2 regions of the Pseudomonas benzenivorans genome follow, and region 2 is predicted to be linked to the other one. Evidence: predicted binding sites of a transcription regulator. Region 2 holds the regulator's gene; the other holds the start of a gene.
What was found. The regulator FliA, encoded in region 2, starts transcription of late flagellar genes. The targets are predictions, from matches to a motif close to CTAAAGTTTNNNNNNNNNNNGCCGNTAA.
Positions count from the first base shown of each region.

Region 1 (16,284 bases), 2.2 Mb from region 2:
GCGAGGACCGCCCGGGTCTTACCGCCGCCATCACCGGCGTGCTGGCCCAGGGCGGGGTGAATATCCTCGACATCGGCCAGGCGGTGATCCACGACACCCTGTCGTTCGGCATCCTGGTCGAGATTCCCGGCACCGAGCAGGCCTCCTCGGTGCTCAAGAATGTGCTGTTCACCGCCTACAAGCTGGATCAGCAGGTGCGCTTCACACCGGTTTCCGAGGCGGACTACCAGCAGTGGGTGGGCGGCCAGGGCAAGGCCCGGCATATCGTCACCCTGCTGACCCGCAAGGTCACTGCCGAGCAGTTGCAGCGGGTCAGTGCGATCACCGCCCGCTATGGCCTCAATATCGACCATATCGACCGCCTGTCCGGGCGCATGCCGCTGGATACCCCGGCGGAGCAGGGCAAGGGCTGCATCGAGTTCTCCGTGCGCGGCGAACCGGCCGATCCGGCGGCGCTGCGTGCCGAGTTCCTCAGCGTGGCGCAGGAGCTGAACGTGGATATCGCCTTCCAGCGCGATTCGCTGTTTCGCCGCAACCGTCGCCTGGCGGTGTTCGACATGGACTCGACGCTGATCGAGGCCGAGGTGATCGACGAGCTGGCCAAGGCGGCCGGGGTCGGTGAACAGGTCGCGGCGATCACCGAGCGGGCCATGCGCGGCGAGCTGGACTTCGCCGCCAGCTTCAGGGAGCGCCTGGCCCTGCTCAAGGGGCTGCCGGAAACCGTGCTGGCCGATATCGGCGCCTCGCTGCGCCTGACCGAGGGTGCCGAAACGCTGTTCAGCGAGCTGCGCCGGTTGGGTTACAAGACCGCGATCCTCTCGGGCGGTTTCACCTATTTCGCCAAGCAGCTGCAAGCCAAGCTGGGCATCGACTACGTGTTTGCCAACGAACTGCAGATAGTCGATGGCCGGGTCACGGGCGTGGCCGTCGAGCCGATCGTCGATGCCCAGCGCAAGGCCGACCTGTTGCGCGAACTGGCGGAGAAGGAAGGCTTGCGCCTGGAGCAGACCATTGCCGTGGGCGATGGCGCCAATGACCTGCCGATGCTGGCGATTGCCGGGCTGGGCGTGGCGTTCCGCGCCAAGCCGCTGGTCAAGCAGTCGGCCAAGCAGGCCATCTCCACCCTGGGGTTGGACGGCATCCTCTACCTGCTGGGGTTCCGCGACCGCGACGGGCTGGAATAGGCCAGGCATGAAAAAGCCGCCCGCGGGCGGCTTTTTCATGGGGCTGGCGTTGCGTCACTCGTCGTCGGAGGAGAAGTCGTAATTCATCGACTGACTGGGCGCCTGCAGGTAGTAGCCCTGGATGTAGTTGACCCCGGCCTGCCAGAGCGTGGCGAGGACGCTGGCGCTCTCGACGAAGGGCACGATGGTCAGCTTGGCTTGGGCGTGCAGGCTGGCCAGTAGGGTCTTCAAGGCTTCCTGGCTGTCGGGCTTGCTCAGGTCCTGGGAGTACGAACCGTCGATCTTGATGAAGTCCAGCTGCAGGTGTTTGAGCGTGTTGAACGGATTCAGGGCGCAGCCGAACTGGCTCAGGGCGACCTTGCAGTGCAGCTCGTGCAAGCCCTGGCTCAGGGCCTTGGCCTGCTTCAGGTAGGCAATGGCGTCCGGCTCGCTAAGTTGGAAGACCAGCGCATCCGAGGGCAGGCGAGCGGCCTTCAAGGCCACGCTGAGCCAGGGCAGCAGGGTCTGATCCTGCAGGCTGGCGCTAGACAGGTGAATGAACAGACGGGTGCTGTGACCCTTGCTGCGATGGTCGGCGAGCAGCTTGATCGAGTTGAGTATCACCCAGCGATCGATCTTCTCGCCGAGCCCGGCATCCTTGGCCGCGTTGAGGAAGTCCGGTGGAGGTACCTCCTGTCCCTGCGGATTGAGCATGCGCAGCAGCACCTCATAGTGCTCGTGGCTGTCGCCCCGCAGGCTGATGATCGGTTGGAACAGCAGGCGGAAGCTGTTGTGCTCAAGGGCCTGCTGGACCATGGCCACAATGCTGCCGCGGTTGGCGGCGGCGGCCAGCTCGGCGGAAGGGTCGAACAGCTTCAGGGCATTGCCGTCGCTCAGGTCGTCGGCGCAGCGTTGCGCGCGGTTGACCACCTCCTGGGCCTTGGTGGTCTTTTCGCTGAGGCCGGCGATGCCGATCGACAGGGTGGTCTGGGCGGTGCGGCCGCTGATGTCGAACAGGTGGCTTTCGACTTTCTTCAGCAAGCTGGTCAAGCTTGCCTGCGACTGCTCCGGCGTCAGGCCGGGTTGCAGTACGGTGAACACGTCGTCGCCGAAGCGGGCCAGCTGCGCATCGCCGGGGAAGTGCGCGCGCAACAGACTGGCCAGGTCGGTCAGCAGCAAGTCGATTCCGGCCAGGCCGACTTCGGCGAGCAGGCTGGCGTAGTGATCGACGCGGATGTAGGCCAGGCTGGCCGGCTGGCCGGCTTTTACCGCACGCTCGGCGGCGGCGTCCATCAGGCCAAGGAAGTGGTTGCGGTTGTACAGGCCGGTAACCAGGTCCTGGCTGCTGATCTCGCGCAGCTTTTCCTCCAGCTCGGCGTTGCCGACTTCGCCGCGAATCACCACCTGAATGCAGGGCTCGCCGTCATAACTGGCCGGGGAGAAGCTCATCCGGGCCGGGAAGGTATCGCCGCTGGCTCTGAGCCCGGCGCAGGCCAGCTCGGCGCTGCCCTCGAGGCCTTGGTAGCTCTTCAGGAAATCCTTGAACCCTGCCTGGTCGGCGGCGGCGATCAGGTCGATCATCGGCATGCCTTCCAGTTCGTCGGCGTCCTGGTAGTCGAACAGCTCGAGATAGGCGCGGTTGGCATAGATGTGCATGCCGTCATGCACGTAGGTGATGGCGTCGACCGAGCTTTCCAGCAGCAGTTGGCAGCGCTTTTCCGCTTCGCGCAAGGCCACCTCGGCCGCGCGCCGCGCGCGGCGTTCCTCCAGGTTGCTCAATTCGCGCTGGGCGACCAGTACCAGGCGCTCATCCTCGCCTTGCGGCAGGGCGTCCTGGGCGCCCAGGGTCAGGGCCTCGGTGATGCTGTCGGAGTCGTTGTCGGCAAGCAGCTGGATGACCGGGATGTCCTTGGCCTGGCGGCGAATCGCGCTGATGGCCTCGCCGGGGGCGAGGTGTTCGCTGCTGGGCGCGGCGATCAGCAGGTCCCAGCTCTGCTGCAGGGCTTCGGCCAGGTCCTCGCTCGAGCTCAGGCGGTGTACCCGGGTCGCGCGGCCGGCGTTGCGGAACAGGCTGACGAGGCGTTCGGCCTCATTCTGCGAGTCTTCCAGTATCAGCAGCCGAATAGTTTTTTTTTCGATGGCCATGGCGGGGATCAGGTTTGCGCCGAACGGGCGCGAAAAGGCGACAAAAGGTGATGAATCGGCAATCTACAGCGACTTCCAGAGCGAGTCAAAGTCTTCCTCCCCATCTGCGCTGCGGGTTCCCGGGGATGTGACGGGCTTCCCTGGGGCGTTGCCGGGTTGGTCGAGGCTGCGGTACTCGAACTGACTGAAACTGCCGGTGCTGGTCTGGCGGCGGCTGAGCACGGCGCGGCGCTCGGTACCGCTGATGTTGATCATCACCTTGTTGCCTTCCTGAAAGGGCAGTCGCGGGGTGATCAGCGTCGCCGGGCGGGAGATCGCGCTGATTTCCGGCAGCAGCAAGGCTCGCAGGTACTGGCTGCTCTGCTCGGCCTTGCGTACCAGTTGCAGGCCGCAGGCTTGGGCATGCGGCGCGATCAGCTCGATGCCCATCTGCGTGCCGCCGCCGCGTACCTGGCGAATCCAGCGCACCACGGCGACGCTCCAGCCCTGGGTGGGGCTGTCCTGCATGCCGAGCAGCTCGCCGGCTTGCAGCTGGCCGGGCACCTCCTTCGGCCAGGACAGGCAGTAGCCGCCAGGGCTGTGGTTGACTATCGGCAGCGCGTAGGTCGGGTAGCCTTCTTCGCTCTCGGCGGTCGCGTGCTGACCGCCCTGGGCGGTTTTCGAGGGGGGCTTGCTGTATTCGATCTCCTCGAAGGGCAGCCCGTGCTCCCAGTTGGTCGCTTGCTGGGCGTCGAACGCCTTGGACCAGACGTCGGGCGCGCCACTGCTAGGCTTGAAGACCGCGGAGCTGCTGGCGCTGGGCGACTGCAGCATCTGGCTGAAGGGGCGTCGGTTGGACAGGAAGAAATGCAGCGCGCTCATGCCGATGCACAGGGTCAGCGCGCCCTGGCCCGGGGTGCGCTGAAAGGTTCGCTCGGCGATATCGCCCCAGGCCGAGCTGAGGTGCTGCAGCAGGTCCTGGCTGAAACCTTCGGGAACCAGCAGACGGGCACTGGCGCGGTCCTCGGCCGGCAGCAGCAGGTATTCCTTGATGGCATCGACCAGGGGGCTCGGGTCGATGCCGAGCGCCTGCTGCCGCTCGCGGGGCTGGAACAGCGAGCTGTAACGCGGCGGGCCGTCCTGCAGAGGTGCCACGGCGAACAGGCTGGCGGGCGCATCGCCCGGCTGCAGGCGAACCAGTGCGCTCCAGGGTTCGAGGACCTCGGCCAGGCGTGCGATGCTGTTCTGGCGCATCTGGTTGCAGCGTGCACTGCCGAGCATCAGCGCCACCAGATAGTTCTGCTCGATGCTCAGCCCTTTGGTATGGGAGGCCAGGGGGTCGCCGACTGCCACGCGATGAAGGTTGCGCTCGAGGGCGATCTGGTAGAGCTGGTGCAGCTCCAGCCACAGGCCTTCGGGTACCGGGCAATAGAGTTGGCTGGTGCGAATCAGCGGCGCGCACAGGCTGTGGGTCGCGCGCTGCAGCGCCAGTGTCAGCGGCTGGGCAATCTCGCGCCCGGACTGCGGCGCCAGTTGGGAGATGACCAGCTTGTAGCCGACCGCCAGGTGGTTCTGCAGGGCCTGGCAGAGGTTGGCGACCTTGCGCGGGCGTTCGTCGAGGACGATGGCTTGGTTAAGGAAGTGCCGCTCCAGGTGCTTGCAGACGTAATACACCTCGGGCCTCAGCAGCTCCAGCAGTTGCAGGCGCGCGTCCGTGGACGCCAGCAGTTGATTGAGTTCGACCAGGGCCTGGTACAACTGGCGGGCCGTTTCTCCGATGTTGGCCTTGGGCAAGCCACCGATCCAGCGCTTGAGGTCGCGCGGGCTGGCATCGCAGAAGGACAGGCCCTGCTTGTTGGGTGTGGGGACGCGGAGCAGCTGGTGAGGGCTCTGTTTATCCATCTAAATTGGAGACTCCAACGCCAACAGCTGAGGCGAGTCGTTCTAATAATAATGTTGCAGACTCTAGCAGCATCCGTACGAGGGCGCAGCCCTAGACAGCGCCACCTACGTGCACTGTGACAGGATTCCGGCGCGGCTGCGTTCGCGGCGATCGGTAAGTCTTTGACTGTCGAGCGCTAGGAAAGTGGCGGTGTGTCTTGGCGTCAGGGCAGCCGGTGAGGACTGCCCGGGGGGAGGGGAGCCTGGATCAGGTGTCGCGCTTGCCGCCGAGTCGCTGGCCCATCCGCACTTTGCTGTCGGCGCCAAGCTGCTCGGCCCACTGCACCTGATTCGCGCCGAACAGGACGATGGCGGTGGAGCCCAGTTTGAAGCGGCCGAGTTCGGCGCCTTTGTCCAGGGCGATCGGCGCGCGGGCCGCTGCATCGTAGCGGAAGGTCTTGAGCGTGCGCTTGGGGGGGGTGACCAGCCCGGCCCAGGTGGTTTCGATCGAGGCCACGATCATCGCCCCGACCAGCACCACGGCCATGGGGCCGCGCTCGGTGTCGAACAGGCAAACCACCCGCTCGTTGCGCGCGAACAGCTCCGGAACATTCTCCGCGGTGGTCTGGTTGACCGAGAACAGCCGGCCCGGCACGTAGATCATTACCCGCAGAGTGCCGGCCAGGGGCATGTGCACGCGGTGGTAGTCCTTGGGCGAGAGGTAGACGGTGGCGAACTCGCCGCCCATGAATGGCGCAGCGCGCTGCGCATCGCCGCCGAGCAGTTCGACCGCGCTGAAGCTGTGGCCCTTGGCCTGGAAGATGCGCCCGTGTTCGATGCGTCCCAGCTGGCTGATCGCTCCATCGGCGGGGCACAGCACCGCGTCCGGGCTGTCGTCCAGCGGGCGGACGCCGTCCTTCAGGGCGCGGGTGAAGAAGGCATTGAAGTGCTCGAAGGCGCTGCCTTGCTCGGTTTGCGCTTCGCTCATGTCCACCTGGTAGCGCTTGATGAACCAGTCGATCAGGCGGTTCTTGAACCAGGGCGCGCGGCACTCCGCTGCGAAGCCGATCAGCCGCGACAGCAGGTGATGGGGCAGCAGGTACTGGCTGAGGATAAATAGACGCTGTTTCATCGAGTTTCCTTAAGGGCCGGCCGGGGCGCGGCGATTCATCGTTCGACCGGGGTGTCGGGATGGTTGCCCCACTCGCCCCACGAGCCGGCATAGGCCTTCACGCGCGGGTAGCCGAGGGCCTTGGCCACCAGGTAGGTGAGGCCGGAGCGGTGGTGGGTCTGGCAATGGGTGATCACCTCCTTGTCGGGGGTGATGCCGAGGTCTTCGAGCTGCTGTTGCAGGTCCTGGCGAATGCGCAGGGAGCGGGCCTTATCCATGCAGTCGGTCCACTCCAGGTTCACCGCGCCGGGAATGTGTCCGGCCTTGGCCGCCAGCACCTTGTCGCCACGGTACTCGGCGGGCGAGCGGGCGTCCCAGATCGCCAGGTCGGTCGCACCCAGGCGGCTGTGCAGGTATTCACGGCTGGCGCCGGGGGCTTCGCTGAGGTTCAGCGACAGTTCGCCGGAATGGGGGGCGGGTCGCTCGCCGCTCAGCGGCCGATCCTCGGCCAGCCAGGCCGGCAGGCCGCCGTCGAGGTAGTGGTAGCGGCCGTGGCCGATGACATCCAGCAGCCAGATGAAGCGCCCGGCCCAGCCGCCACCTTCGTCGTCGTACACCACGTACACGGCGTCCGGGTTGTGCCCGAGCTCGGCGAACAGTTGCTCCAGGTCTGCGCGCGCCGGCAGCAGGCCGGGCGCGGGCGGCAGGCCCAGCTGGGTGCGCTTCGGCTCGACGAAGCGGGCGCCGGGAATGTGTCCGGCGGCGTAGCGCGCCGCGCTCGTCAGGTCGACCAGAATCAGCTCGGGAGCGTGCAGGCGGCTGGCCAGGTCGGCGGGCTCGATGACCAACGGCAACTCGTCGAAGGCAGTCATGCTGGACCTCATAGTCGGTGAAGGGCACGAATTGTAGCGGAAAGCCTAGGGTGTGCGTTTGGCAAAGCTGGCCAGGGCGCGCTCGATGCATTGTGCGGTTTTGCCGAAGGCCTGCAGGTTGGCCTCGCTGAAGGGGCTGCCCTGGCGGTCTACCACCAGCAACAGCGCGACCCGGCCGTTGCAGACCAGTGAGCGAAAGACCAGGTGCTCGCTGGGAAACAGCAGCTTCAGTGCACCAGGCAGCAGGGCGGAAAACTGGGCGAAGTTGCCGGGGGTCAGGCGCAGCTGTCCGGGCTCCTTGAGCAGTCGGCGCAGCACCTGGCTGTGCTGTGGCTCGAGAAGCAGACCGGTCGCCGACTGATCCAGGCCGGCGTGGTACAGCGCGCGCAAACGGCTATGGCTGCGATCCGCCATGAGCAGCAACACCCGCTGCAGGCCGCAGGCTTGCAAGGCCTGGCCAGCGGCGCTGCCGAGCTGTTCGAGGTTGTGGAAAGCGCTGGGTTGGGCGAGCAGTTGGGTGCACAAGTGGCGCCACTCATCGACTTCCGTCACTTTCGGCGGCGGCGGGGCGCCGGTCGCCTGGGCGGGGACGCGCAAATGGAGGGCTCCGCTTGGCCACAGCAGCGCTTCGGCCGGGTGCCAGAGGCCGCTCACCGCATGTTGGCGCGCGCTCTGGGCGGCTTGCTGATGGATTTGCTGCTGTACCTCGTGCAGCGGCAGCTGCAGGTAGAGGCCCGTCAGGCGCTGCCAGCGCAGGCTGTGGGGGCTGCTCCAGGCCTGATGCGCCGACAGGGCCAGGCCGTTGGCCAGGACGATGGTGTTTCCCGGCTGGGTCAGCCAGCGCCGCAGCTGGGGTTCGGCATCGAGCAACTGTTGCTGATGCAGCGGGTGTTCGTTGTCGCGGGCAATATGCAGCGCCTTGATCAGCAGGCGGCGGTCCTGGGTCAGCAGGCGATAGCCCTGGACTACCCACTCCGGCAGTCGCCAATGCTCGGCCAGCGCCAGGCAGAGCTGGAGCAGGGGCACGCCGAGCAGTTCCTGCTCGACTCGGCTGGCCGGCTCGCCCTCGATCAGCACCCGTTGCTCCCACTGGTCGAACAGCTCCGGCTGCGCGGCCAGTAGGGTCCACACCGGCGCCAGAAACAGCAGGCTGCCCCAGTGGATCTCCTGCCACAGCCTTGCCAGGCGCCCGGCGAACAGGCCGTTGGCCTGCTGGCTGGCATGTTGGCTGATCAGCTGGACCTGCCGCAGGGCCCGAGGAATATCTTCGGCCGGCAGGGTCGGCTGGCGGTGCAGCAGCTCCTCGGTGCGCTGCAAGCCGAGGCGGCCGATCGCATTCTCCAGGCTCTCCGCCGGTTCGCCGAGGGCGCCGGTTTGTCGATTGGCCTCGCGCAGCACCCGCAGGGCCAGGGCCGGACTGCCCTGCATCAGGTCGGCGATGTAACGTAGCGAGCGGCGACTGTCGCCGAGGGCGCGACAGACCCGCTGGTGACAATCGGCAGGCACCGGCAAAAGTTGCTTGTCCAGCTGTTTGAGCCAGGCGTCGAGACTGCGGGGGGAGGGCGTCGGCATGTGGGGCGAGCTGGCTTTTGACCTTAACAGGCTATAGTCTCGCGCATAACTTCCGATAAATAGAAGGGTTGTTTAAACAATCCCTTTCTCTGGCTGCTGCAAGTTTCCTTCCTATGGCAAAAATCATTGGCATCATTGTGGTCATCGCCAGCGTGCTCGGCGGCTTCATCCTGTCCGGGGGACAGTTCATGGCGCTGGTGCACCCCTTCGAGGTGATGATCATCGGCGGCGCTGCTTTGGGGGGCTTCCTGCAGGCCAATCCGGGCAGTACCTTCATGCGCGTCTTCAAGAAGTCCCTGAAGATGTTCAGTTCGCGCTTCACCCATACCTTCTACCTGGAAGTGTTGCGGCTGCTCTACGAGATCCTCAATAAGAGCCGACGAGAGGGGATGATGGCCATCGAGGCCGACCTCGAAGACCCGGCGGCCAGCCCGATCTTCAGCAAGTACCCGGCGATCCTTCAGGATGAGCGGATGACCGCGTACATCTGCGACTACCTGCGCATCATGTCGTCCGGCAACATGGCCCCGCACGAGCTGGAGGGGCTGTTCGACATGGAACTGGCCAGCCTGAAGGAAGACCTAGAGCATCCTGCGCATGCGGTGTCCAAGGTTGCCGACGGTCTGCCGGCGATGGGGATCGTCGCGGCGGTGCTGGGCATCGTGCTGACCATGTCGATTCTTGCCGAGGCCGACAACGCGCAAATCGGTGAGAAGGTCGGCACCGCGTTGGTCGGTACGTTCCTCGGCATTCTCGCTTCCTACGGTTTCTTTGGTCCACTGTCCTCCGCGCTGGAGCACGACGCCAAGGAGGAGCTCAACGTATTCGAAGCGATCAAGGCCGCGCTGGTGGCCTCGGCGTCGGGCATGCCGCCGTCGCTGGCCGTGGAGTTCGCCCGCAAGACCCTGTTCCCGGCCCATCGCCCGAGCTTCACCGAGCTGGAACAGGCGATGCGCGGGAACTGATGAACCATGGAAAACAACCAGCCGATCATCGTCAAACGGGTCAAGAAGACTGCCGGCAGCCACCACGGTGGCGCCTGGAAGATCGCCTTCGCCGACTTCGCCACGGCGATGATGGCGTTTTTCCTGGTGATGTGGCTGATGTCCTCGGCATCGCCTGAGCAGAAGAAGCTGATCTCCGGGTACTTCAAGGACCCGATCGGCTTCAGCGAGAGTGCCAGCCCCTATGTAATTGACCTCGGCGGGTCGCCAACACCGGCGCCGGAGCGCACGCTGAATCCGGAGGTTCAGGACCCTGCGGTCACCCAGGACAGTGAGAGCGAGCCGGTTGATGCGGCCTCGCAGCAGGTGGAGGAACTGGCCGAAGGTCTGGCCGAGGAGCTGGAGCGCGAGCGCCTGGAGCTGCTGCTGCAGGAGTTGCAGAACAAGGTCGAGGAAAATCCCCAGCTGCAGCGCTTCAAGGATCAGATCCTGTTCGAGATCACCCAGGATGGCCTGCGCATCCAGATCGTCGATGCCGAGAGCCGGCCGATGTTCGACCTCGGCAGTGCGCAGCTGCAGCCCTATTTCGAAGACATTCTGCTGGCCATGGTCGACACCATCAAGGCGGTACCGAACAAGATCAGCATCAGCGGTCACACCGATGCCAAGCCCTTCGCGGGCACGGGCGATTTCGGCAACTGGGAGTTGTCTGCCGATCGCGCCAATGCCGCCCGCCGCGTGCTGGTGGCCGGCGGTTATGACGAGGAGCAGGTGGCGCGGGTGGTGGGGTATGCCTCCTCGGCCCTGTTCGACCGGCAGGACCCGCTCAATCCGATCAACCGGCGCATCGATATCGTCGTGCTGACCAGGAAGGCCCAGCGTGCCATCGAGGGCGAGCTGCCGGGGGACGAGTCGGCATCCTCGGCGACACCGGTGGAGACCGTGCCTGAAGTGCCGGCGTCTGCGGGAGACTCAACGCCGCCGGTGCCGACCGAGGGGCTGAGTCCTCGCTCGAACATCTTCGAGGACGGGGTGCTGCAATTCAACCCGCCAGAGCAGTGACCAGCACCCGTTGAGACCAGGCCGCGAGTGATCGCGGCCTGGTCGTATCAGTAGTCGGCTTCCGGGAGGCTGGCGAGGATGTGCCGGTAGCTGGCCATGCGCTGCGGGTGGACGCGTCCCTCCTCCAGCGCCTTGAGCAGCGCGCAGCCGGGTTCGCGGTCGTGCTTGCAGTCGCGGAACCGGCACTGCCCGAGCAACTCGTGGAACTCGATGAAGCCGGCCTCGACGTCGTCGCGACTGACGTGCACCAGGCCGAATTCGCGAATGCCGGGGGAGTCGACCAGCTCGCCGCCGCCGGGAAAGTGGAACAGCCGCGCGGTGGTGGTGGTGTGGGTGCCCTTGCCGGTCAGTTCCGACAGCGCACCGACCCGGGTGTCGACCCCGGGTAGCAGGCTGTTGACCAGTGACGACTTGCCCACCCCGGACTGGCCGACGAAGACGCTGACGTGGCCGTCCAGCTGCTGCTTGAGCTTTTCCATGCCGTCGCCGTGGTGGGCCGAGACCTCCAGCAGCGGGTAGCCGAGCTGGCGGTAGACGGCGAGCATGGCGTTGAGCGCCACCGCGTTCTGCTCATCGATCAGGTCGGCCTTGTTCAGCAGCAGCAGCGGGCGGATGCCAGCGTGCTCGGCAGCCACCAGGTAGCGGTCGATCAGATTGGCGTGGGGTTCCGGCAGTGGCGCGAAGACGATGACGATCAGGTCGACGTTGGCCGCCACCGGTTTGAGCTGGCCGCGGCTGTCGGGGCGACACAGCTCGCTGACGCGCGGCAGCTGGGCAACGATCACGCCGATGCCCTGGTTGCCGGCGCGCCACACCACGCGGTCGCCGGTGACCAGCGTCGGCAGGTTGGCGCGCAGGTGGCAGCGGAACACCTGGCCGCGCTGCTCGCCTTCCTCGGCTTCGACCTCGACCTGCACGCCGAAGTGGGCGATCACCAGGCCTGTCTGTTCCGGGCCGAGGTCACCGCCTTCCAGGATCTCTACGGCGTGTGACTCGCGCTTGGCGGCGCGGGCGGCGCGCTCGCCCTGGATCTTTTCGATGCGCCAGCTTTGCCGGCGGTTGAGTTGGCGTTTGGCCATGGGGATCTCGAGGGTTGAGTCGCAGTGAAAACCGGCCGCGAGTTTAGCACGCGGCGGGTACGACTCGTCGGCTGCGCCAGGCCAATGCGCTCGGTACACTGCCGGGCATCTTTCGGGGTGGGCAGACGAATGGGCGATAGCGTAGGAGGCCGCAATCCGGCGTTGCGGGCGCTGCTGGCGCAACTGGCGGCGACCCTGCTGGTTGGCGGGCTGGTTTACCTGGGGGCGCAGCTGTCCGACTGGCGCGCGCCCTGGCTGCTGGCCGGATTGGCGCAGGGGCTGGTGGCGGCCTGTCTGGGGCAATGGCTGGGCCTGGCGCGCTGGTGGTGGTGGCTGAACCTGCTGTTCGTCCCGGCGCTGTTGCTCGGCAGTGGCGCGCGGCTGCCAGGATGGGTGTTTCTGGTCGCCTTCGCGCTGCTGTTGCTGCTCAACTGGAACAGCCTGATCGAGCGCGTACCCCTGTACCTGAGCGGCGCGCGCTGCCGCGAACAGTTGGTGGCGCTGCTGGCGGCGCGGGCGGCGGACTTTCGCTTCGTCGACCTCGGCTGCGGCCCGGCGGGCACCCTGCTGCACCTGGCTCGGCGCTTTCCCGAGGCGCAGTTCGTCGGCGTCGAGACCGCCCCTCTGACCTTCGCCATCGCCTGGTTGCGCTGCCTGGGGCGGGGCAACTGCCGGGTGCGCTACGCCAGCCTGTGGCGCACCGACCTGTCCGCCTTCGAGGTGGTCTACTGCTTCCTTTCTCCGGCGCCCATGGCGGCGCTCTGGGAAAAGGCCCGGGCGCAGATGAAGGCGGACGCCTGGCTGGTCAGCAACAGCTTCGAGGTGCCCGGGGTGGCGGCGGACCGCGCGATCGAACTGCACGACTGGCGCCGGTCTCGCCTGCTGCTGTGGCGCATGGGCGGCGAGTCAGGCGCATCGCCGGGCGAATAATTCGCTAAACTGGCGATCCTAGCCGAGGAGCGCAGCATGCAGAACCCACAGAACCTGATCTGGATCGACCTGGAAATGACCGGTCTGGATCCGGAGAAAGACCTCATCATCGAAATGGCCACCATCGTCACCGACAGCGAGCTCAACGTCCTGGCCGAGGGACCGGTGATCGCGGTGCACCAGAGCGATGAGGCGCTCGCCGGCATGGACGAGTGGAATACCCGCACCCATGGCGAGAGCGGCCTGACCCAGCGCGTGCGCGACAGCAAGATCGGCCCGGCCGAGGCCGAGGCCCAGACCCTGGCCTTCCTCGAACAGTGGGTGCCCAAGGGCAAGTCGCCGATCTGCGGCAACAGCATCGCCCAGGACCGGCGCTTCCTCTACCGCTACATGGCGGACCTGGAAGCCTATTTCCACTACCGCTACCTGGACGTCACCACCCTCAAGATCCTCGCCGACCGCTGGGCGCCGCAGCTCAAGGAAGGGTTCCAGAAAAAGGCCAGTCACCAGGCCCTGGACGATATCCGCGAGTCGATCGCCGAGCTCAAGTACTACCGCGAGCACTTCCTCAAGTTCTAAACGCCGCTCACCGCGGCGCCGCGGGCAGCATGCTGGGCCAGCGCCCACTCCACATGCTCGCGTACCAGCGCCGAAGGGTGCGCGCGGCGCGCCTGCAGCGCCTCGAGCACCGGAATGCTCGATGGCGCGTTGCCCAGGCCGACCGCCAGGTTGCGCAGCCAGCGTTCGTAGCCGGCGCGGCGCAGCGGCGAGCCTTCGGTGCGGCTGAGGAACTCCTCCTCGCTCCAGCGAAACAGCTCGGCCAGCTCGCTGTTGTCCAGTTGATGCCGTGGCTGAAAGTCGCCCTGCTCGCTGGGGCGGGCGAAGCGGTTCCAGGGGCAGACCATCTGGCAGTCGTCGCAGCCGAACACCCGGTTGCCGATCGGCGCGCGCAGCCCCTCGGGGATGGGGCCCTTCAGCTCGATGGTCAGGTAGGAGATGCAGCGCCGCGCATCCAGCTGGTAGGGGCTGACGAAGGCCTGGGTCGGGCAGATGTCCAGGCAGGCGCTGCAGCGTCCGCAGTGCTCGCTGGCGTGGGGCGCATCGACGGGCAGGGGAATGTCGACGAACAGCTCGCCCAGGAAGAAGTAGCTGCCGGCCTTGCGGTTGAGCACCAGGGTGTTCTTGCCGATCCAGCCGAGCCCGGCCTGCTCGGCGATGGCTTTCTCAAGTACCGGGGCGCTGTCGACGAAGGCGCGATAGCCGAACGGGCCGATCTCCTGCTGGATGCGCTCGGCCAGCTGCTGCAGGCGCTTGCGGATCAGCTTGTGGTAATCGCGACCCAGGGCGTAGCGCGACACATAGGCCTTCTGCGGTTGCGCCAGGCGTTCGGCCATCTGGGTGTCGGCGGGCAGGTAGTCCATGCGCAGCGACACCACCCGCAGGGTGCCGGGCACCAGCTGCTCGGGGTGCGAGCGCTTGCTGCCATGGGCGGCCATGTAGTCCATCTCGCCCTGGTAGCCGGCGGCCAGCCAGCGCTGCAGGTGCGCCTCGTGCTCGCCCAGGTCCAGGCCGGCAATGCCCACCTGCTGGAAACCCAGCTCGCGGCCCCAGTCCTTGATCGACTGGGCGAGCGTGGCGAGATCGGTGCAAGAGACGGACATGCTGAGCGGAAACCTGAGTGGAGGTGGGTATAATTCTGCCAGACATCGGAGCCGACGCATGCCGCAATCGCCAGACAGTCTTCCACTTGCCCTCTACAGCGCCGCCCAGGTGCGCGAGCTCGATGCTCGGCTGATCGCCGCCGGTACCCCGGGCTTCGAGCTGATGAGTCGCGCCGCCCATGCCATCTGGCGGGCCCTGCGCCGGCGCTGGCCGGACGCCGGCGCGGTCACCGTGCTGACCGGGCGCGGCAACAACGCCGGAGATGGCTACCTGGTTGCCGCCCTGGCCTTGCGCGCCGGCTGGCGCGTGCGGGTGCTGGCGGTTGGCGACCCGGCACAGCTGCAGGGCGATGCGGCGCGGGCGCGGGATGAGGCGCTTGGCGTCGGGGTGGCGCTGCAGGCCTGGAGCGAGTGCGCACCGCTCGAGGGGGTGGTGGTCGATGCCCTGCTCGGCACCGGCCTGCGGGGCGCCGTGCGCGAGCCTTACGCCCAGGCCATTCGCCAGCTCAACGCCGCCGACCTGCCGGTGCTGGCGGTGGACACTCCCAGCGGCCTGTGTGCCGACAGCGGCCAAGTGCTGGGGGTGGCGGTGCGCGCGCAGCTGACGGTGACCCTGATCGGCCTGAAGATCGGTCTGTTCACCGGGGTGGCGCCCGACTGGGTCGGTGAACTGGTCCATGACGATTTGCAGGCCGATCCGCAACTGGTCGATGACCAGGCCCGGGTCGCCCAGCGCCTGGCCCCGGGCAGTCTGCCGCGCATGCCCGCCAGGCCGCGCACGGTGCACAAAGGCCGGCTTGGCCATGTGCTGGTGGTCGGCGGCGATCGCGGTTTCGCCGGCGCGGCCCTGCTGGCGGCGCAGAGCGCCCTGCGCGGCGGCGCCGGCCTGGTGTCGCTGGCCAGCCGCGGCGAGCATCTGGCGGCGGCCCAGGCACGCCTGCCCGAGGTGATGAGCGTGGCGGTGGCCTCGGCCAATCAGCTGCTGGCGCTGGGTGCGGGGGCGAGCGTCTGGGTGGTTGGTCCTGGGCTGGGGCAGGGCGCCTGGGGGCGCAGTCTGCTGTCGGCGGCGGCGGCCACGGCCTCCGTGCCCCAGGTGTGGGATGCCGACGCCCTCAACCTGTTGGCGTCCGGCGCGGTCCAGCTGCCGGCTGGGAGTGTGATCACCCCGCACCCGGGCGAGGCGGCGCGCCTGCTCGGCGTCGACGCGGCCGAGGTGCAGGCCGATCGCCCGGCGGCGGCGCTGGAGCTGGCGCGGCGCTACCAGGCGGTTTGCGTGTTGAAGGGGGCCGGCACCCTGGTCGCCGACCCGCTCGGGACCTTGCGCCTGTGCGATCGCGGTCATCCGGTCATGGCCGGCGCCGGCCTGGGCGATGTGCTGGCCGGCCTGATCGGCGCCTTGCTGGGGCAGGGGCTGGCGCCGCTGGCGGCGGCCAGCCTGGCCGTGTGGCTGCATGCGCGGGCTGGCGAGGTGCTGGCCGGCAAGGGGGTTGGGTTGGCGGCGAGCGATTTGTGCGACGCCATTCGTCAGATGATGCAGGAGCAGTGCGCTTGTCCGAATTAGAACGCTACGCCGCCGATGAAGCGGCCATGTATGCCCTGGGGGCGGCCATCGCCCAGGCCAGCAAGGGGCTGGGGGTGATCTACCTGCACGGCGACCTGGGCGCCGGCAAGACCACCCTGGCGCGCGGCATTATCCGCGGTCTGGGTCATGTCGGCGCGGTCAAGAGTCCGACCTTTACCCTGGTCGAGCCCTATGAAATTGACGGGGTGCGGGCCTTTCACTTCGACCTGTATCGTCTGCTCGATCCGGAGGAACTGGAGTTTCTCGGCATTCGTGACTACTTCGCCGGGGACGCCTTGTGTCTGGTGGAGTGGCCCCAGCGCG
Region 1 covers NZ_CP073346.1:1,961,386-1,977,669, reverse strand. Annotated here, with positions in the region: gene serB (phosphoserine phosphatase SerB) at 1-1,184, shown strand, start outside; gene KDW96_RS09285 (EAL domain-containing response regulator) at 1,239-3,308, opposite strand; gene KDW96_RS09280 (cyclic-di-GMP receptor FimW-related protein) at 3,372-5,189, opposite strand; gene asd (archaetidylserine decarboxylase) at 5,437-6,300, opposite strand; gene KDW96_RS09270 (rhodanese-like domain-containing protein) at 6,336-7,151, opposite strand; gene KDW96_RS09265 (HDOD domain-containing protein) at 7,197-8,723, opposite strand; gene motA (flagellar motor stator protein MotA) at 8,837-9,688, shown strand; gene motB (flagellar motor protein MotB) at 9,695-10,729, shown strand; gene rsgA (small ribosomal subunit biogenesis GTPase RsgA) at 10,777-11,808, opposite strand; gene KDW96_RS09245 (class I SAM-dependent methyltransferase) at 11,938-12,738, shown strand; gene orn (oligoribonuclease) at 12,775-13,317, shown strand; gene queG (tRNA epoxyqueuosine(34) reductase QueG) at 13,314-14,399, opposite strand; gene KDW96_RS09230 (NAD(P)H-hydrate dehydratase) at 14,458-15,960, shown strand; gene tsaE (tRNA (adenosine(37)-N6)-threonylcarbamoyltransferase complex ATPase subunit type 1 TsaE) at 15,987-16,284, shown strand, end outside.
Region 1: the regulator FliA is predicted to act here: its motif matches at 8,755-8,782, upstream of motA (flagellar motor stator protein MotA).

Region 2 (14,943 bases):
CGAGATCGCCCAGGAGCACAAGGTCATGCTGCTGGAGTCGCCGGCCCTGGCGCGGGCGGTGTTCTATTCCACCGAGTTGGACCAGGAAATCCCTGCGGGCCTGTACCTGGCCGTGGCCCAGGTGCTGGCCTATGTCTACCAGCTGCGTCAGTACCAGGCCGGCAAGGGCAAGCGCCCGGGGCCGCTGCCGGACGTGCCGATCCCACCGGATCTGCGCCGCGACGACTAGCTGCTCACAACCCAGGCGGCCGAGACGTTGCAGGTGTCAGCTGGCCGCAACTTGGAACGCTTCTTGCGGTACCCCTTCCAGGGCACCTTCGAGTGTCAAAATATTGAGCCGGCTGGGGTAGGGAAGTGGCAATAGATCGTTCGCAAGTGCTCGGTGATGTGCGCAGCAATCTGTCGGGATTGCGTCACGGTAATCTGGGCATTCCGCTGCTGCTGCTGGTCATGCTCGGCATGGTCATGCTGCCGATCCCGCCGTTTTTGCTCGACGTGCTGTTCACCTTCAGCATCGCCCTGTCGATCGTGGTGCTGCTGGTCAGCATCTACGCCCTGCGGCCGCTGGATTTCGCGGTATTTCCGACCATCCTGCTGGCGGCCACGCTGCTGCGTCTGGCCTTGAACGTCGCCTCGACCCGCGTCGTCCTGCTCCATGGGCATGATGGCCACGGTGCGGCCGGCCAGGTGATCCAGGCCTTCGGCGAGGTGGTGATCGGTGGCAACTACGTGGTCGGTATCGTGGTGTTCGCCATCCTGATGATCATCAACTTCGTGGTGGTCACCAAGGGCGCCGGGCGCATCTCCGAGGTCAGTGCGCGCTTTACCCTCGATGCCATGCCGGGCAAGCAGATGGCCATCGACGCCGATTTGAACGCCGGCCTGATAGACCAGGAGGAGGCCAAGAAACGCCGCTCCGAGGTGTCCCAGGAAGCCGACTTCTACGGCTCCATGGACGGTGCCAGCAAGTTCGTCCGTGGCGATGCCATCGCCGGCCTGCTGATTTTGTTCATCAACCTGATTGGCGGTATCGCCATCGGCATGTTCCAGCATGGCCTGGGCTTTGCCGACGCCGGCAAGGTCTACACCCTGCTGACCATCGGTGACGGCCTGGTCGCGCAGATTCCCTCGCTGTTGCTGTCTACCGCCGCGGCGGTGATGGTCACCCGGGTGTCCAGCTCCGAGGACATGGGCGCCCAGGTCAACCGGCAGATGTTCGCTTCGCCGCGGGCCTTGGCCGTGGCGGCGGCGATCATGATTGCCATGGGCCTGGTGCCCGGCATGCCGCACTTCTCCTTCATCAGCCTCGGCCTGGTCGCTGCCGGCGCCGCCTACTGGATCGCCAACAAGCAGCGCAAGGTCAAGGAGAGCGAGGTCAAGGAGGTGCAGCGCCAGCAGGAACTGCTGCCGGCGCAGAAGGCCCAGGAGGTCAAGGAGCTGGGCTGGGACGATGTCACCCCGGTGGACATGGTCGGCCTGGAGGTTGGCTATCGGTTGATTCCCCTGGTCGACCGTAACCAGGGGGGGCAGCTGCTCGCGCGCATCAAGGGGGTGCGCAAGAAGCTGTCCCAGGAGATGGGCTTCCTGATGCCGTCCGTGCATATCCGCGACAACCTCGACCTGCTGCCGAACGCCTACCGCCTGACCCTGATGGGCGTCAGCGTGGCCGAGGCCGAGGTGTTTCCGGATCGCGAGCTGGCGATCAATCCGGGTCAGGTATTCGGCACCCTCAACGGGGTCGCAGCCAAGGATCCGGCGTTCGGCCTGGAGGCGGTGTGGATAGAGGTCAGTCAGCGCGACCAGGCGCAATCGCTCGGTTACACCGTGGTCGACGCCAGTACGGTGGTGGCCACCCACCTCAACCAGGTGCTGCACAAGCACGCCCATGAGCTGCTCGGGCATGAGGAGGTCCAGCAGCTGCTGCAGCTGCTGGCCAAGAGCTCGCCGAAACTGGCCGAGGAGCTGGTGCCGGGCCTGGTGTCGCTGTCGACCCTGCTCAAGGTGCTGCAGGCGCTGTTGCAGGAGCAGGTGCCGGTGCGCGACATCCGCACCATCGCCGAGGCCATCGCCAACGTGGCGCCGAAGAGTCAAGATCCCGCCGCGATGCTGGCGGCGGTGCGGGTGTCCCTGGCCCGGGCAATCGTGCAAAGCATTGTGGGACTAGAGCCGGAGCTGCCTGTGATCACCCTCGAGCCAAGGTTGGAACAGATATTGCTCAGTAGTATGCAGAAGGCCGGGCAAGGCTCCGAGGATGGCATCCTCCTGGAGCCGGGCATGGCCGAGAAGCTGCAGCGCTCCATGGTGGAGGCGGCGCAGCGCCAGGAAATGCTCGGCAAGCCGGTGATTCTGCTGGTGGCCGGTCCGATCCGGGCGATGCTCTCGCGGTTCGCGCGGCTGTCGGTGGCCAGCATGCATGTGTTGGCCTACCAGGAAATTCCAGACAACAAGCAGGTCACCATCGTTGCGACGGTAGGCCAGAACTAACCGAGGTCACAGGCCATGCAGGTCAAACGCTTTTTCGCTGCCGATATGCGTCAAGCCATGAAGCTGGTCCGCGATGAGCTGGGCGCGGACGCCTCGATCATCGGTAATCGCCGGGTCGCCGGCGGTGTCGAGCTGACCGCCGCGCTGGATTATCAGGTTCCTGCCGCCCCGGCCCGCCAGCCGAACCCGGCGCTGGAGGCCGAACTGCGCAAGACCCAGTCGCGCATTGCCTCGGCCCAGGCCGAACTGACCACCCGGGCGCAGGCCGACGAGGGCAAGGATCGCCAACTGTTTGGCGCGCAGCCGAGTATGCCGGCCGACAGCCTGGCCGCGGTCCTGGCCAAGCCCCAGGCACCGAGCCGGGCGAGCACCGACCATAATGCCCTCGATGCCATGCGTTCCGAGCTGCATGGCCTGCGTGAGCTGATCGAAGTCCAGCTCGGTTCGATCGCCTGGGGGCAGATGCAGAGCCGTCGCCCGCAGCAGGCCAACCTGTGGCGCCGCCTGCAGCGCATGGGCCTGCCCGCCGAGCTGGCGCGTGTGCTGCTCGAGCGGGTGGCCAATGTCGCCGAGCCCCGGCAGGCCTGGCGCATGCTGCTGGCGCACCTGTCCCATGCGATTCAGACGCCGAAGCAGGAACCGCTGGAAGAGGGGGGCGTAATCGCCCTGGTCGGTCCAGCCGGCATGGGCAAGACCACCACCCTGGCCAAGCTGGCGGCGCGTTACGTGCTCAAGTACGGCGCCCAGGGCATTGCCTTGGTCAGCATGGACAGCTATCGCATCGGCGCCCAGGAACAGGTCAAGACCCTCGGTCGTATCCTCGGCGTGTCGGTGACCCTGGTCGATCCTGGCCAGTCGCTGACCCAGGCCCTGGCGCCTTTGGCGCGCAAGCGCGTGGTGCTGATCGATACCGCCGGCCTGCCGGCCAACGATCCGGCCCTGCGCATGCAGCTGGAGGCCCTGGCCAGTCGCGGCATCAAGGCGCGCAATTACCTGGTCATGGCGGCCACCAGTCAGAGCCAGGTGCTCAAGGCCGCCTACCACAGTTACAAGCGCTGTGGCCTGAGCGGCTGCATTATCACCAAGGCGGACGAGGCCACCAGCCTCGGCGAGGTGCTGGGGCTGGCTATCGGCCAGCGCCTGCCAGTAGCCTATGTGGCCGATGGCCCGCGGATTCCCGATGACCTCCAGGTGCCGCGCAGCCACCAGTTGGTGAGCCGGGCGGTCGGCCTGCAGGCCCCGGAAGAACCGAGTGAAGATACGATGGCCGAGATGTTCGCCGGCCTTTATCAGCAGCCGGCCCGCCGCGCCGGTTAGTGGTGCTGCGGCAATGACTCAATGGCATGAGGCGCGGGTTGGCCTCCTGTCGGATTGGCGGGGTACGCTTAACCAAGTGGCTCCAGTCGACCTTAGACAAGGTGTGTAGAGAACATGGGTATGCATCCCGTACAGGTGATCGCGGTGACCGGCGGCAAGGGTGGCGTCGGCAAGACCAATGTGTCGGTGAATCTGGCGCTGGCCCTGGCCGATGTCGGCCGACGGGTGATGTTGATGGACGCCGACCTTGGGTTGGCCAACATCGACGTCCTGCTCGGCCTGACCGCCAAGCGCACCCTGGCCGATGTCGTCAGTGGCGAGTGTGACCTGCGTGACGTGATTCTGCAGGGGCCGGGCGGCATTCGCATCGTCCCGGCCGCCTCAGGCACCCAGAGCATGGTGCAGCTCTCGCCCATGCAGCATGCCGGCTTGATCCAGGCGTTCAGCGACATCTCAGACAACCTGGATGTGCTGATCATCGACACCGCCGCGGGCATCGGCGATTCGGTGGTCAGTTTCGTTCGCGCGGCCCAGGAAGTGTTGGTGGTGGTCTGCGACGAGCCGACCTCGATCACCGATGCCTACGCGCTGATCAAGCTGCTCAATCGCGACTACGGCATGAACCGCTTCCGCGTGCTGGCGAACATGGCGCACAGTCCGCAGGAAGGCCGCAATCTTTTTGCCAAACTGACCAAGGTCACCGACCGTTTCCTCGATGTCGCGATGCAGTATGTCGGCGCGGTGCCCTACGATGAAACGGTACGCAAGGCCGTGCAGAAACAGCGGGCGGTGTACGAGGCGTTTCCGCGTTCCAAGTGCGCCCTGGCGTTCAAGGCAATCGCGCAAAAGGTCGACGCCTGGCCGCTGCCGGCCAACCCGCGCGGTCATCTGGAATTCTTCGTCGAGCGCTTGGTGCAACAACCAACCGCGGACTCAGCGGTATGACAGCAGCTCCCGGACTTCGTATGTATAGCAAGGCGCAGACACAAGACTCACAGCATCAGTTGATCGAGCGCCACGCGCCCCTGGTCAAGCGTATCGCTTATCACCTGCTGGCCCGCTTGCCGGCCAGCGTGCAGGTGGACGACCTGATCCAGGCCGGCATGATCGGCCTGCTCGAGGCCGCGAAGAAATACGACGGCAGCAAGGGCGCCAGTTTCGAGACCTTCGCCGGCATTCGCATCCGCGGCTCCATGCTCGATGAGGTGCGCAAGGGGGACTGGGCACCACGCTCGGTGCACCGCAACAGCCGCATGGTCAGCGATGCGATTCGAGTAATTGAGGCCAGAACGGGACGTGACGCTAAAGATCACGAGGTTGCGGCCGAACTCCAATTGAGTCTCGAAGATTACTACGGCATTCTTGGCGACACTTTGGGCAGCCGGCTGTTCAGCTTCGACGATCTGTTGCAGGACGGCGAGCACAGCGGGCTGAGCGAAGACGCCAACGCCACCCATCAAGAACCCTCTCGTGATCTGGAAGATGAGCGCTTCCAGGCGGCGCTGGCCGATGCCATCGCCAACCTGCCGGAGCGCGAGAGGCTGGTGCTGGCGCTGTATTACGATGAAGAGCTGAATCTCAAGGAGATTGGCGAGGTGCTGGGGGTCAGCGAGTCGCGCGTCAGCCAGATACACAGCCAGTGCGCCGCACGTCTGCGCGCGCGACTGGTCGAGTGGCGCGCGCACTGAGCCGTTAGCAGGGTGCTGATGAACATTGCCGGTGCAGTGGTTTCGCAACGCTCTGCCAGGCCGGTTTCACGATTAAGGGCGTAGCCAGGGGCTGGTTACGTTTAGGACTGTACGGAGGTCGACTTGGACAAGAACATGAAAATCCTCATCGTTGATGATTTCTCAACGATGCGCCGGATCATCAAGAACCTCCTGCGCGATTTGGGGTTCACCAATACCGCAGAGGCCGATGACGGCACCACCGCATTGCCGATGCTGCACAGTGGCAGCTTCGACTTTCTGGTGACCGACTGGAACATGCCGGGCATGACAGGCATCGACCTGCTCAGGGCCGTGCGGGCCGACGAGCGGCTCAAGCACCTGCCGGTGCTGATGGTCACCGCAGAAGCCAAGCGCGACCAGATCATCGAGGCTGCACAAGCCGGAGTGAATGGTTATGTAGTCAAACCGTTCACAGCCCAGGTGCTGAAAGAAAAGATCGAAAAGATCTTCGAGCGGGTCAACGGCTGATGTCTGCCGCGAGGGCGCTATGGAACACGATGATTGCCAGAAGGACGACCTCGAGTCGACCCTGAAGTTAAACGCTCGCCAGTTGGTCGACAGCCTGGATCAAGGCAATTTTGGCGAAGCGGTGCAGCTGATCAATGAACTCAATAAAGCGCGCGACCGTGGTCTGTACCACGAAGTCGGCAAGCTGACGCGCGAATTGCACAACGCCATCGTCAACTTTCAGCTCGACCCGCGCATGCCCCATGCCAAGGAAGTCTCGCAGATCACCGATGCCACCGAACGGTTGAACTACGTGGTGACGATGACCGAGAAGGCGGCCAACCGGACCATGGACCTGGTCGAGCAGAGCGCGCCGCTGGTCAACGACCTCGGCAGCGAGGCGCAGAGCCTGAGCGCCGAGTGGGGACGCTTCATGCGTCGGGAAATGGGTGCCGAAGGCTTTCGCGAGCTGGCCAAGCGCATCGAGCTATTCCTCGCCCGCAGCGAGCGCGATGGCGCCAAGCTGTCGGAGCACCTCAACGACATCCTGCTCGCCCAGGACTTCCAGGACCTGACCGGTCAGGTGATCAAGCGGGTCACCCAGCTGGTCACCGAGGTGGAAAGCAACCTGCTGAAACTGGTGCTGATGGCCAGTCAGGTCGATCAGTTCGCCGGCATCCAGCACGACCATCAGGCGTTACGTGCCGAACAAATAAAACAAAAAGAGCCTTCCCATGGTGAAGGTCCGCAGATTAATGCCGATAAGCGTGAAGACGTCGCCGCAAGCCAGGATGACGTCGACGATCTGCTTTCCAGCTTAGGTTTTTAGGAGCACGTTTATGAGCTTCGGCGCCGATGAAGAGATCCTCCAGGACTTCCTGGTAGAGGCCGGCGAAATTCTCGACCAACTGTCAGAACAGTTGGTCGAGCTAGAGAGCCGCCCGGACGATATGAGCCTGCTCAACGCGATTTTTCGCGGCTTTCATACCGTCAAGGGTGGTGCCGGCTTCCTCCAGTTGAATGAACTGGTGGAGTGCTGCCATATCGCGGAGAACGTCTTCGACATTCTGCGCAAGGGTGAGCGGCGAGTCGACGCCGAACTGATGGATGTGGTGCTGGAAGCACTCGACGCGGTCAACGGCATGTTCGGTCAGGTGCGCGAGCGAGTCGAACCGACTCCGGCCAGCCAGGCGTTGCTGGCTGCCTTGGCCCGCCTGGCCGAGCCGGCCAGCGCGGACGAAGTCGCGGCGCCGGTTGTGGCGTCACGGGCTCCGGCCGAGCCGACCCCGCCCCCGGTTGCGGCGGCTCCGGCCGATATAACCGACAGCGAATTCGAGCAGTTGCTGGACTCCCTGCACGAGGCGCCGGCCGAGGCCGCCGTAGCGGTCACCTCTTCTGCCGTCGCCGATGAAATCACCGACGACGAGTTCGAGGCACTGCTCGACCAATTGCATGGCAAGGGGCAGTTCGTGGCCGCCGGTGCGAGCCAGCAAGTGCCGCTGGCGGCTGCGGTTGGCGCCGCCCCGGCGGTAACCTCCGACGAGATCACCGACGACGAGTTCGAGGCGCTGCTCGATCAGCTGCATGGCAAGGGGCAGTTCGTTCCGCCCGCCGTGACCAGTGTGGAAGAGACGGCGCCTGCCCCGGCTGTTGCCGAGGCGGCAGCGGGTGGCTCTGGCGGTGACGAGATCACCGACGATGAATTCGAGGCCCTGCTCGATCAGTTGCATGGCAAGGGCAAATTCACCGAGCCGAGCGCGCCGGCGCCAGCCCCGGCACCTGCTCCCGCCAAGGCAGCGGAGCCGGCGAAGGCCCTGGCCGCCGTCAAGGCGCCTGCCAAGGCCGAGCCGGTGAAGGCCGCGAGTCCGGTTGCGCCGGCTGCGGCCGAAAAGGTGGCGCCGGCCAGTGAGGCGGAGACCACCGTGCGGGTCGACACCGCGCGCCTGGACGAAATCATGAACATGGTCGGCGAACTGGTGCTGGTGCGTAACCGCCTGGTGCGCCTGGGCCTCAATAGCGGCGACGAGGCGATGTCCAAGGCCGTGTCGAATCTCGACGTGGTGACAGCGGACCTGCAGACAGCGGTGATGAAGACCCGCATGCAGCCGATCAAGAAGGTGTTCGGGCGCTTCCCGCGCCTGGTGCGCGACTTGGCGCGCAGCCTGAAGAAAGAGATCAACCTGGAACTGGTCGGCGAAGAAACCGATCTGGACAAGAACCTGGTCGAGGCCCTGGCCGACCCGCTGGTGCACCTGGTGCGCAACGCGGTCGATCACGGCATCGAGACTCCCGACGAGCGTGAAGCCGCCGGCAAGCCCCGTGGCGGCAAGGTGGTGCTGTCGGCCGAGCAGGAAGGCGACCATATCCTGCTGTCGATCTCCGACGACGGCAAGGGCATGGACGCCGACGTGCTGCGCGCCAAGGCGGTGGAAAAGGGCCTGCTGGACAAGGACGCGGCGGAGCGCCTCAACGAGTTCGAGTGCTACAACCTGATCTTTGCCCCGGGCTTCTCGACCAAGACCGAGATCTCCGACGTGTCCGGCCGCGGCGTCGGCATGGACGTGGTGAAGACCAAGATTTCCCAGCTCAACGGCACGGTCAACGTGTTCTCGGTCAAGGGCCAGGGCTCGAAGATCGTCATCAAGGTGCCGCTGACCCTGGCGATCATGCCGACCCTGATGGTGATGCTGGCCAACCAGGCGTTCGCCTTCCCGCTGGTCAACGTCAACGAGATCTTCCACCTCGACCTGTCGCGCACCAACGTGGTCGATGGTCAGGAAGTGGTGATCGTGCGCGACAAGGCCTTGCCGCTGTTCTACCTCAAGCGCTGGCTGGTGCGTGACGCCGCACACGAGGAGCAGGGCGAAGGCCATGTGGTGATTCTCACCGTCGGCAGCCAGCGCATCGGCTTCGTCGTCGATCAGTTGGTCGGCCAGGAGGAGGTGGTGATCAAACCGCTGGGCAAGATGCTCCAGGGCACTCCGGGCATGTCTGGCGCGACCATCACCGGCGATGGGCGAATCGCCCTGATTCTCGACGTGCCGAGCATGCTCAAACGTTATGCGCGGCGCATCTGATTGATTGGCGGCGGGGCCCTCGGCCGCGTCGCTTAGGAGTGTGTATGGTTGTCAAGGTACTGGTGGTGGACGACTCCGGCTTCTTCCGCCGGCGGGTATCGGAGATTCTCTCGGCCGATGCCAACATCAAGGTGATAGGCACCGCCACCAACGGTCGTGAAGCCATCGATCAGGCGTTGGCCCTGCGGCCGGACGTGATCACCATGGACTATGAAATGCCCATGATGGATGGCATCACCGCGGTGCGGAACATCATGCAACGCTGTCCGACCCCGGTGTTGATGTTTTCCTCTCTGACCCACGAGGGCGCACGGGTCACCCTCGACGCCCTGGATGCCGGGGCGGTGGATTTTCTGCCGAAGAACTTCGAGGACATCTCGCGCAACCCGGAGAAGGTCAGGCAGCTGCTCTGCGAGAAGGTGCACAGCATCGCCCGCAGCAACAGGCGCAGTGTCGGCGTGGTAGCGCCGGCGGCCTCCGCATCAGCCGCTACCGCCGCGCCGTCGAGGCCGACGACGCCAAGCGCGCTCGCGCGCCCGGCGCCATCGCCACACGCGACTGTGGCAGGCGGCACGCCGGCAGCCAGCGCGGCACCCAAGCGCAAGGCCTACAAGCTGGTCGCCATCGGCACCTCGACCGGTGGTCCGGTGGCCCTGCAGCGTGTGCTGACCCAGCTGCCGGCCAACTTTCCCGCGCCCATCGTGCTGATCCAGCACATGCCGGCGGCCTTTACCAAGGCCTTTGCCGAGCGCCTGGACAAGCTCTGCCGGATCAACGTGAAGGAGGCCGAGGATGGCGACCTGCTACGTCCCGGCATGGCGCTGCTGGCGCCTGGCGGCAAGCAGATGATGATCGACGGGCGCGGTGCGATCCGCATCCTGCCGGGTGACGAACGGCTGAACTACAAGCCCTGTGTGGACATCACCTTCGGCTCTGCGGCCAAGTCCTATCATGACAAGGTGCTGGCGGTGGTGCTCACCGGCATGGGCGCCGATGGTCGCGAGGGCGCGCGCCTGCTCAAGCAGGGCGGCAGCCAGGTGTGGGCACAGGACGAGGCCAGCTGCGTGATCTATGGCATGCCGATGGCGGTGGTCAAGGCCAACCTGGCCGACGCCGTCTACGGTCTCGAGGAGATTGCCAGGCACCTGACCGAGGCCTGCCTGTAATGAATATTGCCGCGAGTGCGTCCGCATGGATGTGCTGAGCCTCATCGGCGTCATCCTGGCGTTCGTCGCCATCCTGGGCGGCAACTACCTAGAGGGCGGGCATGCGGCGGCCCTGCTCAACGGCCCGGCGGCGCTGATCGTGATCGGCGGCACCCTGGGCGCGGCATTCCTGCAGGCGCCGGTCAGCGTGTTCAAGCGGGCCCTGGTGATACTGCGCTGGATCTTCTTTCCGCCACGGGTCGATCTGGCCGGCGGTGTCAATCATGTCGTCGGCTGGAGCATGACGGCGCGCAAGGAGGGCCTGCTTGGCCTGGAAGCGCTGGCCGACGCGGAGATCGACCCCTATGCGCGCAAGGGCCTGCAATTGCTGGTGGACGGCGCCGAGCCCGAGGCCATTCGCAGCATTCTCGAGGTCGACCTGTATACCCAGGAGGGCCGCGACATGCAGGCGGCCAAGGTGTACGAGAGCATGGGCGGCTATGCGCCGACCATCGGCATCATCGGTGCGGTGATGGGCCTGATCCACGTGATGGGCAACCTGGCCGACCCGAGCATGCTCGGCAGCGGTATCGCCGTGGCGTTCGTCGCTACAATCTACGGGGTGGGGTTCGCCAACCTGTTGCTGCTGCCGATCGGCAACAAGCTCAAGGCCGTGGCCCAGCGCCAGTCACGCTACCGCGAGATGCTGCTCGAAGGCATCCTGTCCATCGCCGAGGGCGAGAACCCGCGCTCCATCGAGCTGAAGCTGCAAGGCTTCATGGATTGACAGGGACGAGCCATGGCCCGCAGACGGCACCACGAAGAGCATGAAAACCACGAGCGCTGGCTGGTCTCCTATGCGGACTTCATCACCCTGCTGTTCGCCTTTTTCGTGGTGATGTACTCGATTTCCTCGATCAACGAGGGCAAGTACAAGGTGCTCTCGGACAGCCTGGTCGGGGTGTTCAACCAGCCCGAGCGCTCGCTCCAGCCGATTGCCGTGGGCGAGCAGCGCCTGAGCAGCAGTGCACCAGAGCCTGCGCTGTCCGATGAGGGCGGCGAGCAAGCGGCCGCCGATTCACTCAAGGACATCGCCGACAGCGTACGCGAGGCGTTCGGCGACCTGATCCAGGCCGAGCAGCTCAAGGTGCGCGGCAATGAGCTGTGGATCGAGATCGAACTCAGCTCCAGCCTGCTGTTTCCCAGTGGCGACGCCTTGCCGAACAATGCGGCGTTCACGATCATCGAAAAGGTTGCCAAAATCCTGGCGCCCTACGAAAACCCGGTGCATGTCGAGGGCTTCACCGACAACCTGCCGATCAAGACCCCGCAGTTTCCGACCAACTGGGAGCTGTCGGCGGCGCGCGCCGCGAGTATTGTGCGCATGCTGGCCATGGATGGGGTCAAACCACAGCGCCTGGCGTCGGTGGGCTATGGCGAGTTTCAGCCGGTGGCCGACAATGCCACGGCGGAAGGGCGGGCGCGCAATCGTCGGGTGGTGCTGGTGATTTCCCGCAACCTGGATGTCCGTCGCAGCGTTGCCGGGGTCGGCAGCGCCAATGCGCGACCCGATCCGGCATTGCAGCGTGCTGGCATGCAACCTGCAGCAACGCCTACAGCGCAGGCATCGCAAACCGGTGTCGTCAATTCCCCGTCGCCAGCCCCATGAGGGCGGCGCCTGTTCTCGGTCGGGCCCTGCCTGTACCGGGAGGATGAAGAAGATGAGAGTCTGGGCAGTAGCCAATCAAAAAGGTGGCGTCGGTAAGACCACCACCTCCATCGCCCTGGCCGGCCTGCTGGCCGATGCCGGCAAGCGCGTGGTCGTGGTCGACCTCGACCCCCACGGGTCGATGACCAGCTATTTCGGCCATGATCCGGATGCGCTGGAGCGCAGCACCTTCGACCTGTTCCTGCATCAGGGCAGTGTGCCCGCGGGCCTGCCGCAGCAGTTGCTGCTGCCGACCAGCCACGAGCGCATGTCGCTGCTGCCCTCGAGCACGGCCCTGGCCACCCTCGAACGGCAATCGCCGGGGCAGAACGGCCTGGGTCTGGTGATTGCCAAGAGCCTGGCCCAGTTGTGGCAGGACTTCGATCATGCGGTGATCGACAGCCCGCCGCTGCTGGGCGTGCTGATGGTCAATGCCCTGGCGGCCAGCCAGCAGCTGGCGATCCCGGTGCAGACCGAGTTTCTCGCGGTGAAGGGGCTGGAACGCATGGTCAGCACGCTGACAATGATCAACCGCTCGCGCAAGCAGGCGCTGCCCTACACCATAGTGCCGACCCTGTTCGATCGCCGCACCCAGGCCTCGCTGAGCACCTTGCGCGTGTTGCGCAACAGTTACCCGGAAAACCTCTGGCCGGCCTACATCCCGGTCGACACCCGCTTGCGCGATGCCAGCCGCGCGGGGCTGACGCCTTCCCAGTTCGATCACAACAGCCGCGGCACCATTGCCTACCGTGCGCTGCTCAAGCACCTGCTGGGGCAGCAGCCGGCCGCGCAGGTGGCTTGAGATGTATGAAGATGCTGCGCAGAATCGCTCAAGTCTGCCGCGCCTGCGGCCGATAGGCTGTACAGGTCATTGTTGCGGATTTCATCTATGAGTCGTCCACTTGCCACCGCTTCGCGTCCCCAACTGGCCTTGCAGTCCTATCTGGACAGCTTGTTGCAGGAGGCTGCTATCGAGCTGGCCGAGAGCAGTGTCCTCGATGAGTTCCAGGCGGCCGTGCTGGAGGAGCAGGTGCGCGATGCCCGCCAGCTGCCTGTGCCGCCGCTCGCCCTGGTCGAACCGTTGCCCAGCACGCCCATGGAGCCGCCAGCGCCGCGCGAGGCCGAGGTCGTGGCCGAGGCGCCAGCGCAGCTGATCCAGCCGATCGCCGAATTGAATCGGCCCGCGCCACAGGCTCCGCGGCCGCCCCTGCTGCAGCTGGAGGGGCGGCCGGACTGGGCGCAGGAGCCGTTCGAGTGCCTGTTGTTCGATGTCGCCGGCCTGACGCTGGCAGTGCCGCTGGTGTGCCTGGGCTCGATCTATCCTTTGGCCGGCCAGGAGTTGACCCCCTTGTTCGGCCAGCCGGACTGGTTTCTCGGCATACTGCCGTGCCAGGCCGGCAACCTGAAGGTGCTGGATACCGCGCGCTGGGTCATGCCCGAGCGCTATCGCGACGATTTCCGCCAGGGCCTGCAGTACGTGATTTCCGTGGAGGGCTACGAGTGGGGGCTTGCGGTGCATCAGGTCAGCCGTTCGATCCGCCTGGACCCGGACGAGATCAAGTGGCGCGGCCAGCGTACCCAGCGGCCGTGGTTGGCCGGCACGGTGATCGAGCACATGTGCGCCCTGCTGGATGTGGCAGCCCTGGCCGAGCTTATCGCCAGTGGCGCGGCCAAGCGCATGGTCAATGGCCAGCTGCACTGATTGAACAGCGTCGGGCGCGCCGTGTGCGGGCCCGACAGATGATAACCAGCGGTTTGCTCCGCGCACGCCGCACCGCGCGGCTAATGACGAGGCTAGGGACATGAAGAAAAATTCCGCACAGGGTGCCGAAGATCCCATTCTGCAGTGGGTGACTTTCCGCCTGGACAACGAGACCTACGGCATCAACGTGATGCAGGTCCAGGAGGTGCTGCGCTACACCGAAATAGCCCCGGTGCCGGGCGCGCCGAGCTATGTGCTGGGCATCATCAACCTGCGCGGCAACGTGGTGACGGTCATCGACACCCGCCAGCGTTTCGGCCTGGACTCGGCGCCGGTGAGCGACAACACCCGCATCGTCATCATCGAGGCGGACAAGCAGGTGGTCGGCATCCTGGTCGACAGCGTGGCCGAGGTGGTCTACCTGCGGCAATCCGAGGTGGAGACCGCGCCGAATGTCGGCAACGACGAGTCGGCCAAGTTCATTCAGGGCGTGTGCAACAAGAACGGCGAGCTGCTGATTCTGGTCGAGCTGGACAAGATGATGAGCGAGGAAGAGTGGTCCGAGCTGGAGAGTATCTGAGTCATGCTCGGGGTCGCGCTGCTGGTGCTCGCACTGGTCTGTCTGGGACTGGTCGGCGCCTGCGTCTGGCTGGCCGCCCAACAGCGGCACGCGGCTCAGTTGCAGGTCGAGCGCGACGCGGCCCGTGATCAGCGGCTCAAGGAATTGAGCAAACGCCTGGATGCCTACCTCGCGGGCAGCGTGCGCATGGGTGAAGAGTTGCATGAGCTGCGCCGCATCGTCGCGCCGCTGCCGGACAAGCTGAACCAGATCGAGCAGCGTGACCCCAGCAGCCTGTCCTTTACCCAGGCGGCCCGCCTGGTCGGCCTGGGCGCCAGCGTCGACGACCTGACCCAGTCCTGCGGCCTGACCAAGGCCGAGGCGGAGCTGGTCAGCAAGCTGCATCGCGCCAAATCGCCGAAGCCCTGAGCTCCCCGCTCAATCGCTATGCACACCGTCTTGTTTAGCGCTGCTGGTTCTTAACTGGCGGTCCAGTCCGGTTTTTCGTTCCTAGCCTTAAAGTCCCGGCTACCTAAGCTAAAAGCTATGCATGTACGGCGGAGGTATTCGCGATGCGCGGCTTGCTGGTTGTCCTGCTGTGCGCGGTAGTCTGGCTGCCGGTTCAGGCTCGAGAGGCGCCCATGATCGTCGATGGGGCGATCACCATCAATGTGCTGCAGGCCAAGTACCTGTATGACCGCGGCGCGTTGTTCATCGATGTACGGCCGTCGCGGGAGTGGGGCTGGGGCCATGTGCGTGGCGCCGTTCACCTCG
Region 2 covers NZ_CP073346.1:4,165,150-4,180,092, forward strand. Annotated here, with positions in the region: gene flhB (flagellar biosynthesis protein FlhB) at 1-229, shown strand, start outside; gene flhA (flagellar biosynthesis protein FlhA) at 361-2,484, shown strand; gene flhF (flagellar biosynthesis GTPase FlhF) at 2,500-3,801, shown strand; gene fleN (flagellar synthesis regulator FleN) at 3,916-4,746, shown strand; gene fliA (RNA polymerase sigma factor FliA) at 4,743-5,489, shown strand; gene KDW96_RS19585 (chemotaxis response regulator CheY) at 5,625-5,999, shown strand; gene KDW96_RS19590 (protein phosphatase CheZ) at 6,019-6,807, shown strand; gene KDW96_RS19595 (chemotaxis protein CheA) at 6,818-9,055, shown strand; gene KDW96_RS19600 (protein-glutamate methylesterase/protein-glutamine glutaminase) at 9,100-10,221, shown strand; gene KDW96_RS19605 (flagellar motor protein) at 10,247-10,987, shown strand; gene motD (flagellar motor protein MotD) at 11,000-11,869, shown strand; gene KDW96_RS19615 (ParA family protein) at 11,922-12,710, shown strand; gene KDW96_RS19620 (CheW domain-containing protein) at 12,798-13,610, shown strand; gene KDW96_RS19625 (chemotaxis protein CheW) at 13,711-14,190, shown strand; gene KDW96_RS19630 (DUF2802 domain-containing protein) at 14,194-14,598, shown strand; gene KDW96_RS19635 (rhodanese-like domain-containing protein) at 14,742-14,943, shown strand, end outside.